3 regions of the Lysinibacillus sp. LK3 genome follow, and region 1 is predicted to be linked to each of the others. Evidence: riboswitches for the same ligand, from Rfam matches in the RefSeq annotation. Region 1 holds a riboswitch; each other region holds the start of a gene.

Region 1 (4,716 bases):
TTGTGGAGAAAAAAGAAATACTATACCTATTCTATCCAAAAAAAATGAATATTTGAGGTGTTATGATGAGTTTTGGTGGTGTACCGCAATGGTTTTTTATCATTGCTGTAGCATTCGCAATCTGCTTTGTACTTTATGCAGAATGGAATTCTAGAAAATAAGTGAGTCCAACAGGTTGGACTCACTTTTTTGTGCTTATTTTAATGTACGCTTTAAAAATTCCTTCGTACGTTCATGTTGTGGATTGACTAATACTTGTGCTGGAGGGCCTTCTTCCACAATTACACCTTTATCCATAAAGACAACACGATCTGCTACTTCTTTGGCAAATTCCATCTCATGTGTCACGATGAGCATCGTATTGCCCTCGTTTGCTAGCTGACGCATTACCTTTAATACCTCACCCACCATTTCTGGGTCTAATGCGGATGTTGGCTCATCGAATAGCATTACATCAGGATTCATTGATAAGGCACGAGCGATGGCCACACGCTGCTTTTGTCCGCCTGAGAGTTGACGGGGCTTGGCATTCACATATTGATCCATGCCAACGATTTTCAAGTATTTAAGCGCCGTTTCTTCTGCTTCTTTTTTCGAACGTTTTAACACTTTGATTTGGCCCACTGTGCAATTACTTATGACATTGTGGTTGTTAAATAAATTGAACTGCTGGAACACCATGCCTAAATGTGTGCGATATTCTTGAATATTGTGCTTTTCATCTAGGATGTCTTCCCCTTTATAAATAATTTGACCGCCACTTGGCGTTTCTAATAAATTTATGCAACGAAGCAATGTGGATTTACCAGAGCCAGAGGAGCCAATTAAACAAACTACCTCTCCTTTTTCCACTTGGAAATTCACATCTTTTAACACTTGGTTACGTCCAAATGATTTACTTAAATGCTCGATTTTAATGACTGCCATTTGTGCGTCCCCCTATACGGCTTCTTTTTGTTCTTTTTGATAGGCATCAGGACCATCTAGACGTTTTTCAACATACAGAAGGATGCGAGATGCGGTAAATGTCATGATGAAATAAAGAACACATGCAACGAAGAATGATTCGAAATAACGGAAGTTGTTACCCGAAATTGATTTTGTTTGGAAGAATAATTCCGTTACTCCAATGACATTTAATACGGCTGTATCTTTAATATTCATGATTAATTGGTTACCTGTCGCTGGTAAAACATTACGCGCTACTTGTGGTAAGACAACATGAAGCATAATTTGGAAGTGGTTCATGCCAATTGCTGATGCTGCCTCGTATTGACCATTATCAATGGATACAATACCACCACGAACAATTTCTGCCATATAGGCCCCAGTATTGAGGGAAACGACTAAAATACCTGCTGTAATAAAGTGCATATCGATACCGAATGCGATATCTAATCCGTAGTAGACAACCATAGCTTGTACAATCATTGGTGTACCACGGAAAAATTCAACATAGCATGTTAGTATAAAATTAATGAGCTTTAAGCTATAAAATTTCACACCTTTTTTACGAACTGGAATCGTATGCATAATTCCGATGAAAAATCCGATAAATGCACCAATAATTGTACTAATACTCGAAATCAGTAACGTATAATACGCACCTCGTAAAAACATTTGCCAGTTGTTTTCAATAATTGAAAGTATCCATTCAAGACTCATGATGTTCCTCCTAACAATGTCATCTTGCTCGCTTATTTCTTTTGTGTCCTAGCTCTTTCTACCATTCTATGATTTGTCACGCTAGGACATTATCATTATGTAGAGAGGTTCTCATTTTGATAATGATGAAATGATCATGCACGGACTAATTGCTAGTCCGTGCCATGTCATTATTGTGCTGCGGGTTGTTGAGAAATAGCTTCTTCCATAATCGCTTGACGATCATCTTCTGAAATGCCTTTTAGGATTTCATTGATTTTTTCACGATTTGCATCATCTTTACGTAAGCCTACAGCAATTGAAGTATTTGATAGGTCTGTATCAAAGCCTTCTTCAAATGCTACATATGTGAATTTATCGTTGGCAGCAGAAGCCGAAATGCCCTCTGGACGTTCAGCTACATAGCCATCAATTTTACCTGCTTCTAACGCCACACGCATTGCTGGGAAGCTCTCCATTGCTGTTTGTTTTTCTACGCCTTTAATTTGATCGATAACTGTGTAGTTTGATGTATTTAATTGTGATGTAATTTTAGCACCTGAGAAGTCTTGAATCGATTTTGCCCCTTCATATTTGCTACCTTTTTTAATAACCATAACAAAATCAGAAGTATAATAGTTTTCTGTAAAATCAATTGTTTTCTTGCGTTCTTCTGTTGGTGACATACCTGCAATAATTGCATCAATTTTGTTTGATTGTAGCGCTGGAACTAAACCGTCCCACTCCATTTTAACAATGACTAACTCTTTGCCTAGACCTTCAGCGATTTTCTTTGCCATTTGTACATCATAGCCACCTGCGTACTCTGCATTATCCGCAATTTTCACTGCGCCATTTGCATCGTCTTGCTGTGTCCAGTTGAACGGTGGGTAGCCAGCCTCCATTCCAATTCGGAATTCACCGCCGCCTTCTTCTTTGTCAGTTCCAGCATCACTTGAACCGCCCTCTTTTTTGTCACTTGTGCCACATGCAGCTAGCACAATTGCCGTCATGATAGAGATCATTACTAACAACCATTTTCTTTTCATGAAAAACTCCCCTTTTCTGTAAAAAAATAAGACAACTGTACTAAAAAAGACCTAAGTTTATTGAACTTAGGTCTTACCTTTTATGACAGTTGCCCAAATCCTCACTATAATTTCCATGTTTCCGAGATAGCACAACCTAGTAAATCTGGAAATCCATTTACTAGGACAGTCCTGCACTTATTCACTGCAGACCCAGTATAAAAGTACGAGCTCCTTTTATACTTCGGCGATATTTCCTTCTTCATTGCGTCTTCGCTTGCTTTTACTCAACAATGAACTAATAAATACCGCGCCTCTACCTCACTGGTAACAATTTGTGAGGTTTGTTTATTTAATTGATATTTAGATACTACTATAAAACTAATATGTTCGTCAAGACGATTTTAACATTTTTCTGACTAATGACAATATTAGGATATTGTGCGTTCTGCTTCCACTTTAAATCGTTGAACTTTTGTTGATATTTCTGAAAATTACAATAAATATTTATTATAGAGTATGTTCTATATGTGAGAAAAGTTGCATTTTTTTCTTTCTTTGCTCCTCTAAACGATGTAACATTCGTACTCTTTCAAGCATAGAATCGGTCAATACCTTTCGTCATACAAAAAACCCTGCTGAACATTGTTCGCAGGGTTTAATGGGATTATGAATTTAATAATAAATCTTCAGGATTTTCGATTAATTCTTTAACTGTTTTTAAGAATCCTACAGAATCTTTACCATCGATGATACGGTGATCGTATGAAAGAGCTACATACATCATTGGACGGATTTGAACTTCACCATTTACTGCAACTGGACGGTTTACAATTGAGTGCATACCTAAAATACCAGCTTGCGTACCGTTCATAATTGGTGTTGACATTAATGAACCGAATACACCACCATTTGTGATTGTGAATGATCCACCAGCCATGTCATTTAAGCCTAATTTTTTATCACGAGCTTTTGTCGCTAAGTTAGCAATATCTTTTTCGATTTCTGCAAAGTTTTTGCTATTTGCATCGCGTACAACTGGTACGACTAAACCTTCTTCAGTCGATACAGCAATACCGATATCAAAGAAGTTATTTAAATGAATTTCATCGCCAGAGATTTGAGCGTTTACGTATGGGTATTTTTTCAGTGCTGCAACAACAGCTTTAGTGAAGAATGACATGAAACCAAGTTTGATGTCGTTTGCTTTTACAAACTCTTCTTGTTTACGTTTACGAAGTGCCATGATGTTTGTCATGTCAATTTCGTTGAATGTTGTTAACATTGCTGTTGACTGTTTAACTTCTAATAAACGTTTTGCAATTGTTTGGCGACGACGGCTCATTTTTTCAATTGTTACACGGTCAGAATTAGCTGCTGGTGTGAATACTACTGGGCCACCTGAAGTTGCTACGGATGTAGGTGCTGCTGCTGGTGCTACAGCTGGTGCTGTACCATGAGCTGCTACATCTTGTACACGTACACGTCCTTGTGGATCTACTGGAGATACCGCTGCAAGGTCAATACCTTTTTCACGTGCAAGACGACGTGCTGCTGGAGATGCAACTACACGCTCACCAGAAGTTTCTTCTACTACTGGAGCTGCTGCAACTGGTGCAGGTGCTGCTTGTGGCGCTGCTGGTGCAGGTGCTGCCTCAGTTGGTGCTGCCGCTGCTGGAGCTGCTGCTGCGCCTTCGCCTGCTTCTACTACTGCGATAACTTGACCAACTAGTACAGTATCGCCTTCTTCAGCTAAAATTTGTGTTAATACACCTGCTTCTTCAGAAATGATCTCAGCGTTTACTTTATCTGTTTCAAGTTCAACGATGAATTCACCTTTTTCAACGCGATCGCCCACTTTTTTTACCCACTGTGCGATACTACCTTCTGTAATCGATTCTGCTAATTCAGGGACTTTAATTTCAGCCACTTTCATTTCCTCCTTTGATTAACGTGCATGACGCACATAGAAGGGCTACTGCTTAAGGGCAAGTAGCCCGGTTTCAAAAATTGATATATGTTATTTAACCTTTACTGGCTCAGC
Region 2 (4,716 bases), on a different contig from region 1:
ATGAAGTGGTATGCCGTACCTATTATTTCGAGTATGCGTTTTCAAATGGCTGGAATTGATTTTCAAGCAGCTCCATTTAACGGCTGGTATATGGGAACAGAGATTGGCGCACGAAATTTAGCAGATCATGATCGTTATAATATGTTACCTGCAATTGCAGAGATTTTTAATCTTGATACAACCAAACAATCGTCTCTTTGGCGTGATCGTGCTTTAGTAGAACTTAATATTGCTGTTCTTCACTCATTTAAAGAAGATGGTGTGAGCATTGTTGATCATCATACAGCAGCTCAGCAGTTTAAATTGTTTGAGGAGGCAGAAAAATCAACAGGAAGAGAAGTTACAGGCAACTGGACATGGTTAATCCCACCACTTTCCCCTGCCACAACTCATATATTCCATAAACCCTATGTAAATATTTATCATACACCAAATTATTTTTATCAAAAACCATGCTATTAGTGTAAAAGAATTGTTTACTTTCGATACTTTTGATGAGAGAGGGCTTACTATGTTAGATCAGCAAATTCCCAATATCCCATGGAGACAATTGACGACACCTTATGGTAGAGGTACAGCCATTCCTAAGCTGATAGAACAGGAGCAATACACACAACTAGCTGAATTAATTGAACATCAAGGTACACTGTGGCAGGTGACACCATGGGTTTTGCTTGTCCTGCTAAAAAAGCTTACTCGTAAAAAATTAGAGGTTGTCTCCTTACAAGAGGTACAGTTATATTTAGCTGTGGCACATGCTATTACCAAGGATTATCTCGACCCAGTCAATACTGTTAAAAATATGCAGGAGCTATTAGACGTCAACTATTTGTGGATAGAAAATGAGGATAATGATGAGCAGGAGTGGGAGAAAGAAACGCCAAAGGGCTATGAGGAGCAAGCTTTTGTAGGCTATTACTATTATAGTTATATGCTTTTACAAGAGGCTGTTCCTATTTTTTCTACTATAACAGCTCATAATAATGAAGCATCAGAATGCCTTGCTGAATTGCTAACATTACTCCAGCAACCCGACAATTAAGTAATGTGTAAACACTATATAGAAATAGAGCAGATGGAGGAATCAAATCCACCTGCTTTATTTAATTTTAATGCACATATTCATCCTTAGAGGCTCTCATTGAGCAAAAGAAGAGTAACATTGCTACAACGACAAAGAGCCATCCCGCAATATTCCAGCCGCCAAATAAATCATGCAAGTAGCCAAAAAGAATAGGACCAATTGCGGCAAATAAATAACCCAAAGATTGCGCAAAGCCTGATAAATCTGCTGCTTCAAATGCAGTACGAGTCCGGAGAGTGAAGAACATCATTGCTAGGGCGAATGAAGAACCACCTGCTAACCCTAGAAGAACCATCCACAGTACCCCAAGACTTGTCCATTCCATGACAACCCCAACAAAGCCTACTAAATAGAAGGATGTAAACATCAATACAAGTGGGCGTTGAGAAGTCATTTTACCAGCAATAATAGGCACTGCTAAGGCCATTGGTACTTGTGAGAATTGCATGATTGAAAACATCCAGCCAGCTTTATCAGGTGCTAAACCTTGAGCAATATAGATCTCAGGTATCCAAGCTGCTGTTGTGTAGAATAATAAAGATTGTAAACCCATTGCCCCTGTGACAGCCCAAGTAACAGGTGATTTCCATAAAGGTGTACTGGTCTTCTTAGATGTAGTAACTGGTTCCGGTTTATTTGATTTTAGTTGAGGTATCCAAATTAAGATTGTAATTAGAACGAGTATGAGTGCAATGGAAAGTGCACCTTGCCAGCCTAACGATGAATTAGCTATCGGATAGCTAATACCAGCACCAAGGCCAGCAGTAAAATTCATGGACATGGTGAAAAAGGCCATTAATAAACCCACATGATAGGGAAATTTCAATTTCAATAATCCTGGAATTAGTACATTTCCAAAAGAAATGGCTACGCCAATTAACACAGTACCCAATAGAAGTAATTCTGTAGTACCAAGTGAACGTAGGACAATTCCTAAAGCCAAGAGAAAAGTTGATAAAAATAATGTTAGCTCAAGCCCTAGTTTGCGTGCTACAACTGGTGCAAATGGAGATATAACAGCAAAAGCCAGCAATGGTATCGTTGTTAGAAAGCCTGCCAAAACATTAGATATTCCAAGATCTTCACGGATAAAGGATATAATTGGGCCAACAACAGTTAGTGGCATTCGTAATGTAGAGGCTATAAAGATAACTCCAAAGACTAAAAGTAAGGTTGTTCCTTTCCAGCTAATTTTTTTACTTGGAAAACTAGTGGAATGATCATTTGTAGTCAAAATAAAATCCCCCCTAATAATAACCATTCTAATTGAACTACTATAACACTTTATCACACTATTAAAAATAGTAGAAGATTCATAAAATACAGAACATTTGTGGTTGTATTGAAATGTCTATGGTCTTATGTTAGTATAATAAACATCATAAATTTAATAATTATATGCCTCATGTTTGTATTGAGGTAGAGGTCGCGATATTTATAAGTATGCTAATTGAAATGACAAGCATTGATGAAATTAGCTGAAAGGAAATATTGCCGAAGTGTGAGGGGACTTGAAAACCTCATGCTGGGGCTGTCTCCGAAAGGAACAGAACTGTCACGTTTGCACAACGTGTTGAGCTATCATGTAGGAAAACTGAGGATTAACGTAGCCATCACAGTGTATATGTGATGGCATTTTTTTGCCTCATAAATAGGAAGGAAGCTATATCGTGAGTGAAATAAAAGTAAATCAGCTCGGACATAAAGCGCCGAAGCTGAAAAAAGAATTAAAAAGCCGTCATATTACAATGATTTCTTTAGGCGGTACAATTGGTACGGGGCTATTTTTAGCCAGTGGAGGAGCAATTGCTCAGGCAGGTCCTGGAGGAGCATTGCTTGCCTATGCTTTAATTGGTATTATGGTGTATTTTTTAATGACAAGCTTAGGGGAAATGGCTGCCTATATGCCATCCTCAGGTTCATTTAGTACGTATGCAACCAAATTTGTAGATCCTGCTTTGGGCTTTGCATTAGGCTGGAACTACTGGTATAACTGGGCAATCACCATTGCTGCCGAAATTGCTGCTGTGTCATTAATTATGAAATATTGGTTCCCAGATAGCTCATCAGCACTTTGGACAGTATTATTTATTGCTGTTGTATGGACGTTTAATTTACTATCCGTAAAAAGTTATGGTGAAAGTGAATATTGGTTTGCCATGATTAAAGTAGCAACGGTTATTGTTTTTATTATCATTAGCTTACTAATGATTTTTGGTATTTTAGGTGGGCAGGCTCCTGTAGGTTTCACTAATTTCTTTGTTAGTGATGGGCCATTCCATGGTGGCTTCCTTGCTACATTTGGTATTTTCCTAGCTGCAGGATTTTCATTCCAAGGAACAGAATTACTAGGAATTACAGCTGGTGAAACAGATGATCCTGGTAAAAATATTCCGAAGGCTGTTAAATCTGTATTTTGGCGTATTCTTTTGTTTTATATTTTAGCGATTGGTGCAATTGGGATGTTAATTCCATTTACAGACGAACGTTTATTATCAGAAGATATCGCAGTATCACCGTTTACACTAGTGTTTGACCGCCTAGGTATTGCCTTTGCTGCTTCATTAATGAATGCCATTATTTTAACGGCTATGCTGTCAGCAGGAAATTCAGGACTATATGCATCTTCTCGTATGTTATGGCAATTAGCAGTGGATGGACATGCACCTAAATTTTTTGCAAAGCTAAGTCGTAGAGGTATTCCGATTTATGCACTTATGGCAACATTAGCTGTAGGCTGTTTAGCATTTTTGGCATCCTTCTTTGGCGATGGAGTGGTTTATATCTGGCTATTAAATGCTTCTGGAATGTCTGGCTTTATTGCATGGCTAGGTATAGCGTTTAGTCATTATCGTTTCCGCCGAGCGTTTGATGCACAAGGCTTAGATCCAAAGTTATTACCTTATAAAGCCAAATTATATCCGTTTGGACCATTATTTGCTTTTACAGTTTGTATGATCGTAGTCATTGGACAAAATTACACAGCCTTTACAGGCGATAAGATTGATTGGTACGGTATCCTTGTTTCGTATATTGGGATTCCATTATTTTTAGCATTATGGTTTGGCTATAAATTAAAGCACAAAACAAAAATGCTTCCACTTGAAGATTGTGATTTAAAAGTTGAAGATTAAATAATAGAGCTGTTCTATAAACCAAAGAGTGATGGTTTATGGAGCAGCTCTTTTTTCAACACTCATAAACAAATCTCTAATGATACATCATAAATATGGTAATGTAATATACATATGGAAATTGGGTTTTGATAGGAGAGGTGCATCATAGTGCAAAAGCATATTTTACTTGTAGAAGACGATGAAGCCATTCGTGAAATGGTTTCTAATTACTTAACGATGGAAGGTTTCCATGTCACAACAGTGACTAATGGCGAAGAGGCATTACAAAATTGTTTGCAAAAAACCTTTGATTTAGTCATCTTAGATATTATGATTCCTAAATTAAATGGATTGGAAGTATTAAAGATTATTAGAGAGCAGGCAGCACTTCCTATCATTATTATGTCTGCAAAAGACAGTGATGTTGATAAAGCATTGGGCTTAGGATTAGGGGCAGATGATTATATTGCTAAACCCTTTTCTATGCTGGAATTTTCAGCACGTGTAAAGGCTGTT
Region 3 (4,716 bases), on a different contig from region 1:
TTAGAAATTAAAGTGCTCACACCGAAAAGAGGTCAAAAGAAGGAATTGGTTGAATTAGCTACCAAAAATGCTGAAATTGCTGTGGCAGCTAAATTCCAGCTAATAGAGCGTCAGGAAGAACGTACGATTGGTGCTTGTGAGGCACTTGGTGAAGCAATGGGTATTAGTACACCTTTACGAATTGAAGCTTTTGATAATAGTCATATGCATGGAACGGATGCAGTGTCTGCTATGGTTGTTTTCATTGATGGGAAGCCTGCGAAAAAGGAGTACCGAAAATATAAAACGCGTACAGCAGCCAAGCATGATGATTACGGTGCAATGCAGGAGGTTATACGTCGTCGCTATATACGTGTTTTAAAGGAAGGACTACCATTACCAGATTTAGTCTTAATTGATGGTGGTAAGGGACAAATGGAAGTAGCCCGTGAAGTACTAGAAGATGAGCTTGGTCTTGTTATACCGATTGCTGGTTTAGCCAAGGATGATAAGCATAATACATCTCAGCTCTTGTTTGGTGATCCACCAGAAGTGATTAGCTTAAAACGTACAAGTGATGGCTTTTATTTATTACAACGAATTCAAGACGAAGTCCATCGCTTTGCTATTACCTTCTTGCGTCAACAGCATGAGAAGCATGCCATTCAATCTGTATTAGATCATATTGAAGGGGTAGGACCAAAACGAAAGCAACAGCTGCTTAAACATTTCGGTTCAGTCAAAAAAATTCGAGAGGCGAGCGAGCTAGCATTACAGGAGGCTGGGATGCCCGCTAATTTAGCAAGCCAAATTTTTAGCTATTTTCAGCAACAATCATTGTCAAAGGAATAGGCATGTGCTATGGTTATAAATAACATTGTTTTCAATGTTATGGAGAGCCAACTGCGTGACTAGTTTGTTTACGCTAAGGCTTAATGAATTGAATACATTCACTTTAAAGTGATGATAGAGGTGCAAGATTCAAGAGTAACACGATGGAGGATGGACAAGTCCAGAGATATTGTGTGAAAGGGGAGCTTGCCGAAGTACAGTATTGTTGTTCCATTGCTGTACTGGTTTTGCATTTAAGAAATGTAAGACTGTCGATTCTAAACGTTTCGGAGAGCTATCACACATGCGCAAGTTACGATTATTGTACATGTTATAGGCAGCTTTCACGTTATGTGGAGGCTGCCTTTTAGTTTTCTAGAAACGGTTTTACCCCCCATAATTTGGTGAAATACATGAACTGGAAGGGAGAACGAAAGAAATGGCTAAAATCGTGATGAAGTTTGGAGGAGCTGCATTAGCTTCTTCTGAACAAATCCAAGAGGCTGCTAGGAAAGCGATTGCTGAAAAGGACAAAGGATTGGATGTAGTAGTGGTCGTTGCAGCAATGGGACACACTGCGAAAGAGATGAAAATGATGGTACACCAACTAACTGACGATGTGTCGAAAAGAGAATTAGATGCAGTTTTGTCAACTGGATCTCAATTATCTAGTGCTTTATTTACCATCGCTTTGCAGGAAGCAGGCTATGAGGCTGTATCTCTAACTGGATGGCAAGCTGGTATACATACGGATGGTATGTATCGACATGCTCGTATCGACTATATAGATATTAGTCGTATGGAAGAACATTTTGCACAGGGACAAATTGTGGTTATTGCTGGAGAACAAGGGATTGACGAAGTGCACAATATCACCACGCTTGGAAAAGGTGGAGCTGAAACAGCTGCTGTTGCACTTGCCATAGCGTTGGAAGCGGAGAGAGTAGATATGTATACAAATGTGGATGGTGTTTATACAGCAGATCCACGATATGTTCCCAATGCCCAAAAGCTTCAAGAAATTTCATATGATGAAATGTTGGAATTATCGAATTTAGGGTCTCATATCATACATCCTCGTGCGGTGGAGTTAGCGAAGAAATTTCAAATGCCTGTTATTATACGTTCAAGTTTAATAGAATCAGTAGGCACTTTATTGAAGGAGGAAGTGGAAATGGAAAAAAATTTAGTCGTTCGTGGTGTTGCATTTGAATCAGATATTATTCGTTTAACAGTAGGGTATGATGCTTTTTCCAATGCTTCATTAGCAGATATATTTACGGTTCTTGCAGAGAACCGTATTAATGTAGATATTATTGTCCAAGCCATTATTGATGGGTTGAAGCCAACTGTATCGTTTTCCATTTTAAAAGAGGAATTTGCGGAAGCATTACGTGTTTTAGAGGATAGTAAATTATCACTGGGATTTAGTTTTGCTGACTTCGAAATTGGACTAGCAAAAGTTTCTATTATTGGTTCAGGCATGGCTTCCAATCCAGGCGTTGCTGCTCGTATGTTTGATCGGTTACGTCGTGAAAATATCCCTGTAAAAATGGTTAGTACTTCTGAAATAAAAGTGTCCGTTGTTGTACCACAGGATGATATGATCCAAGCAGCTAATGCTCTCCATGATGAGTTTAATTTAGAGCAAGCACTTTACATATAATAATAGAAGAAACAGCATTTTATGTAATTGACCGAAATAAAAGGAAGAAAAAAGAAGGATTGTCATCCCATTCTTTAATGGGAAACAATCCTTTTTAATTATTCTGAGGGAATGGTATTCATAATACGTTCTTTAACGTCCCATTTGACTGTAAACATGACGTATTGTTGCTTTTCCCGTTTTTCATTATAGCATTCTGTCAGGTAGCCTTTAGCTAGTTGAATTTGCTCTGCTATAAATCCTGCTTCAAGTTTAAAGCTACGCTGCTTTATTTGAAGAATTTCAGGGTCATTTGTCAACTGGAAAATACGTCCATCTTTTGATTCCTTTATGAGTTCTAATGTACCCCAGCAGGCATCTGCGAAAAATGCGATAAGTTCATCTTGACTTTTACATGGGAACTTGCGAGCAAGCTCTTTACCTGCCCAATAAAGGACGTCATCTTCATGTTTACCAAGTATAGAAGATAGAATATGATCACGAATGATCTCATAGCCAAATGATGAGATTGTAGGAGATGGAGTGTTTAACATTGTTATCCTTCTTTCTTAGAATTTTCTTAAAATTTAACGGTAATAAAGTAATGATAGATTTTTCGAGAAAAAACGACGCATCATGTACTAGATTAGTTCTTTAATAAGCTCTATGAAAAACTCCGAGTTGCCTTGACGCTCGTAGCTCTTGAGAGTACAATAAACATGTCATAATATTGTACCATGATGAAATACACAGTCAATGAAGTATCATTTACAAAATGATGACTTCTTTTGTTGTGCTATTTTAAGTACTAAGGGGGGTAACAGTCTTGTCGAAAGATCGAGAGTTTTTATGGCGTCGCTTACATTCTCTACTTGGGATCATTCCAGTAGGTCTGTTTTTAACGATGCACCTGTTCATTAACTTTACAGCAACAGGCGGGGCAGAAAGTTACAACGATGCTACCGCAGTAATGGAAAAGATTCCATTCCTTATCCTAGTTGAATGGATTGTCATCTATATTCCATTAATGTTCCACGCATTCTATGGTGTCTACATTGCATTCACTGCTACACCAAACACAGGACGTTTCAGCACGTACCGTAACTGGATGTTCTCTTTACAACGTTTTACTGGTGTATTCTTAGTGATATTTATTGCATGGCATATTTTCCAAACTCGTATTCAAAAAGCACTTGGCACACACGTTGATTACGACATGATGGCGAATATTGTTGCTAATCCATTCATGCTTGGATTCTACATTGTTGGTATTTTATCAGCAACTTTCCACTTATCTAACGGTTTATGGGCATTCCTAGTAAGCTGGGGTATTACACAATCTCCTCAGTCTCAAAAGATCGCTACTTACGTAACAAACATTCTTTTCGTAATTCTAAGTGTAGTTGGTGTGGCTGCTATTTTAGCTTTCGTATAATTCAATAGAAGCTACGATAGAGCACATGCAATCATTGCAATTTTTTAAGAGGAGTGAGAAATAATCATGGCGAAAAGCAAAATAATTGTTGTCGGCGGTGGTCTTGCCGGTCTGATGGCAACGATTAAAGCAGCTGAAGTTGGTACTGAAGTTGATTTATTCTCATTAGTTCCTGTAAAACGCTCACACTCTGTTTGTGCGCAGGGCGGAATTAATGGTGCGGTAAATACTAAAGGTGAAGGGGATTCTCCATGGATCCACTTTGATGATACAGTTTATGGTGGGGACTTCCTAGCGAACCAACCACCAGTTAAAGGTATGTGTGATGCAGCACCTGGCATTATCCACTTAATGGACCGTATGGGTGTTATGTTCAACCGTACACCAGAAGGACTTTTAGATTTCCGTCGTTTTGGTGGTACTTTAATGCACCGTACAGCTTTCTCTGGTGCAACAACAGGTCAACAATTACTATATGCGCTAGATGAGCAAGTTCGTTCTCATGAAGTAGCTGGTTTAGTAAATAAATATGAACACTGGGAATTCCTTGGTGTTATTATCGATGAAGACGGCGTTTGTCGTGGTATCGTAGCGCAAGATATGCGTACAGAAGAAATTAAATCATTCCGTGCAGACGCTGTTATTATGGCGACTGGTGGCCCTGGTATTATCTTCGGTAAAACAACAAACTCTGTTATTAACACAGGTTCTGCTGCTTCTATCGTTTATCAACAAGGTGCTTCATATGCGAATGGTGAATTCATTCAAATTCACCCAACAGCGATTCCTGGAGATGACAAAAACCGTCTAATGTCAGAATCAGCTC

What was found. A riboswitch is a leader RNA that binds a small molecule or an ion and turns the genes downstream of it on or off. The one in region 1 is predicted to bind lysine.
Positions count from the first base shown of each region.
Region 2: linked by a shared signal. The riboswitch ahead of VK91_RS06840 (amino acid permease) and the one ahead of VK91_RS11670 (transporter substrate-binding domain-containing protein) in region 1 are both predicted to bind lysine.
Region 3: linked by a shared signal. The riboswitch ahead of VK91_RS14150 (aspartate kinase) and the one ahead of VK91_RS11670 (transporter substrate-binding domain-containing protein) in region 1 are both predicted to bind lysine.

Region 1 covers NZ_LDUJ01000015.1:111,270-115,985, forward strand. Annotated here, with positions in the region: gene VK91_RS11660 (amino acid ABC transporter ATP-binding protein) at 196-927, opposite strand; gene VK91_RS11665 (amino acid ABC transporter permease) at 940-1,665, opposite strand; gene VK91_RS11670 (transporter substrate-binding domain-containing protein) at 1,836-2,693, opposite strand; lysine riboswitch at 2,813-2,999, opposite strand; gene odhB (2-oxoglutarate dehydrogenase complex dihydrolipoyllysine-residue succinyltransferase) at 3,340-4,602, opposite strand; gene VK91_RS11680 (2-oxoglutarate dehydrogenase E1 component) at 4,693-4,716, opposite strand, start outside.
Region 2 covers NZ_LDUJ01000011.1:67,342-72,057, reverse strand. Annotated here, with positions in the region: gene VK91_RS06855 (nitric oxide synthase oxygenase) at 1-462, shown strand, start outside; gene VK91_RS06850 (hypothetical protein) at 512-1,042, shown strand; gene VK91_RS06845 (MFS transporter) at 1,110-2,318, opposite strand; lysine riboswitch at 2,497-2,673, shown strand; gene VK91_RS06840 (amino acid permease) at 2,755-4,218, shown strand; gene VK91_RS06835 (response regulator transcription factor) at 4,369-4,716, shown strand, end outside.
Region 3 covers NZ_LDUJ01000018.1:156,925-161,640, forward strand. Annotated here, with positions in the region: gene uvrC (excinuclease ABC subunit UvrC) at 1-831, shown strand, start outside; lysine riboswitch at 939-1,116, shown strand; gene VK91_RS14150 (aspartate kinase) at 1,250-2,476, shown strand; gene VK91_RS14155 (YslB family protein) at 2,575-3,009, opposite strand; gene VK91_RS14160 (succinate dehydrogenase cytochrome b558 subunit) at 3,282-3,890, shown strand; gene sdhA (succinate dehydrogenase flavoprotein subunit) at 3,957-4,716, shown strand, end outside.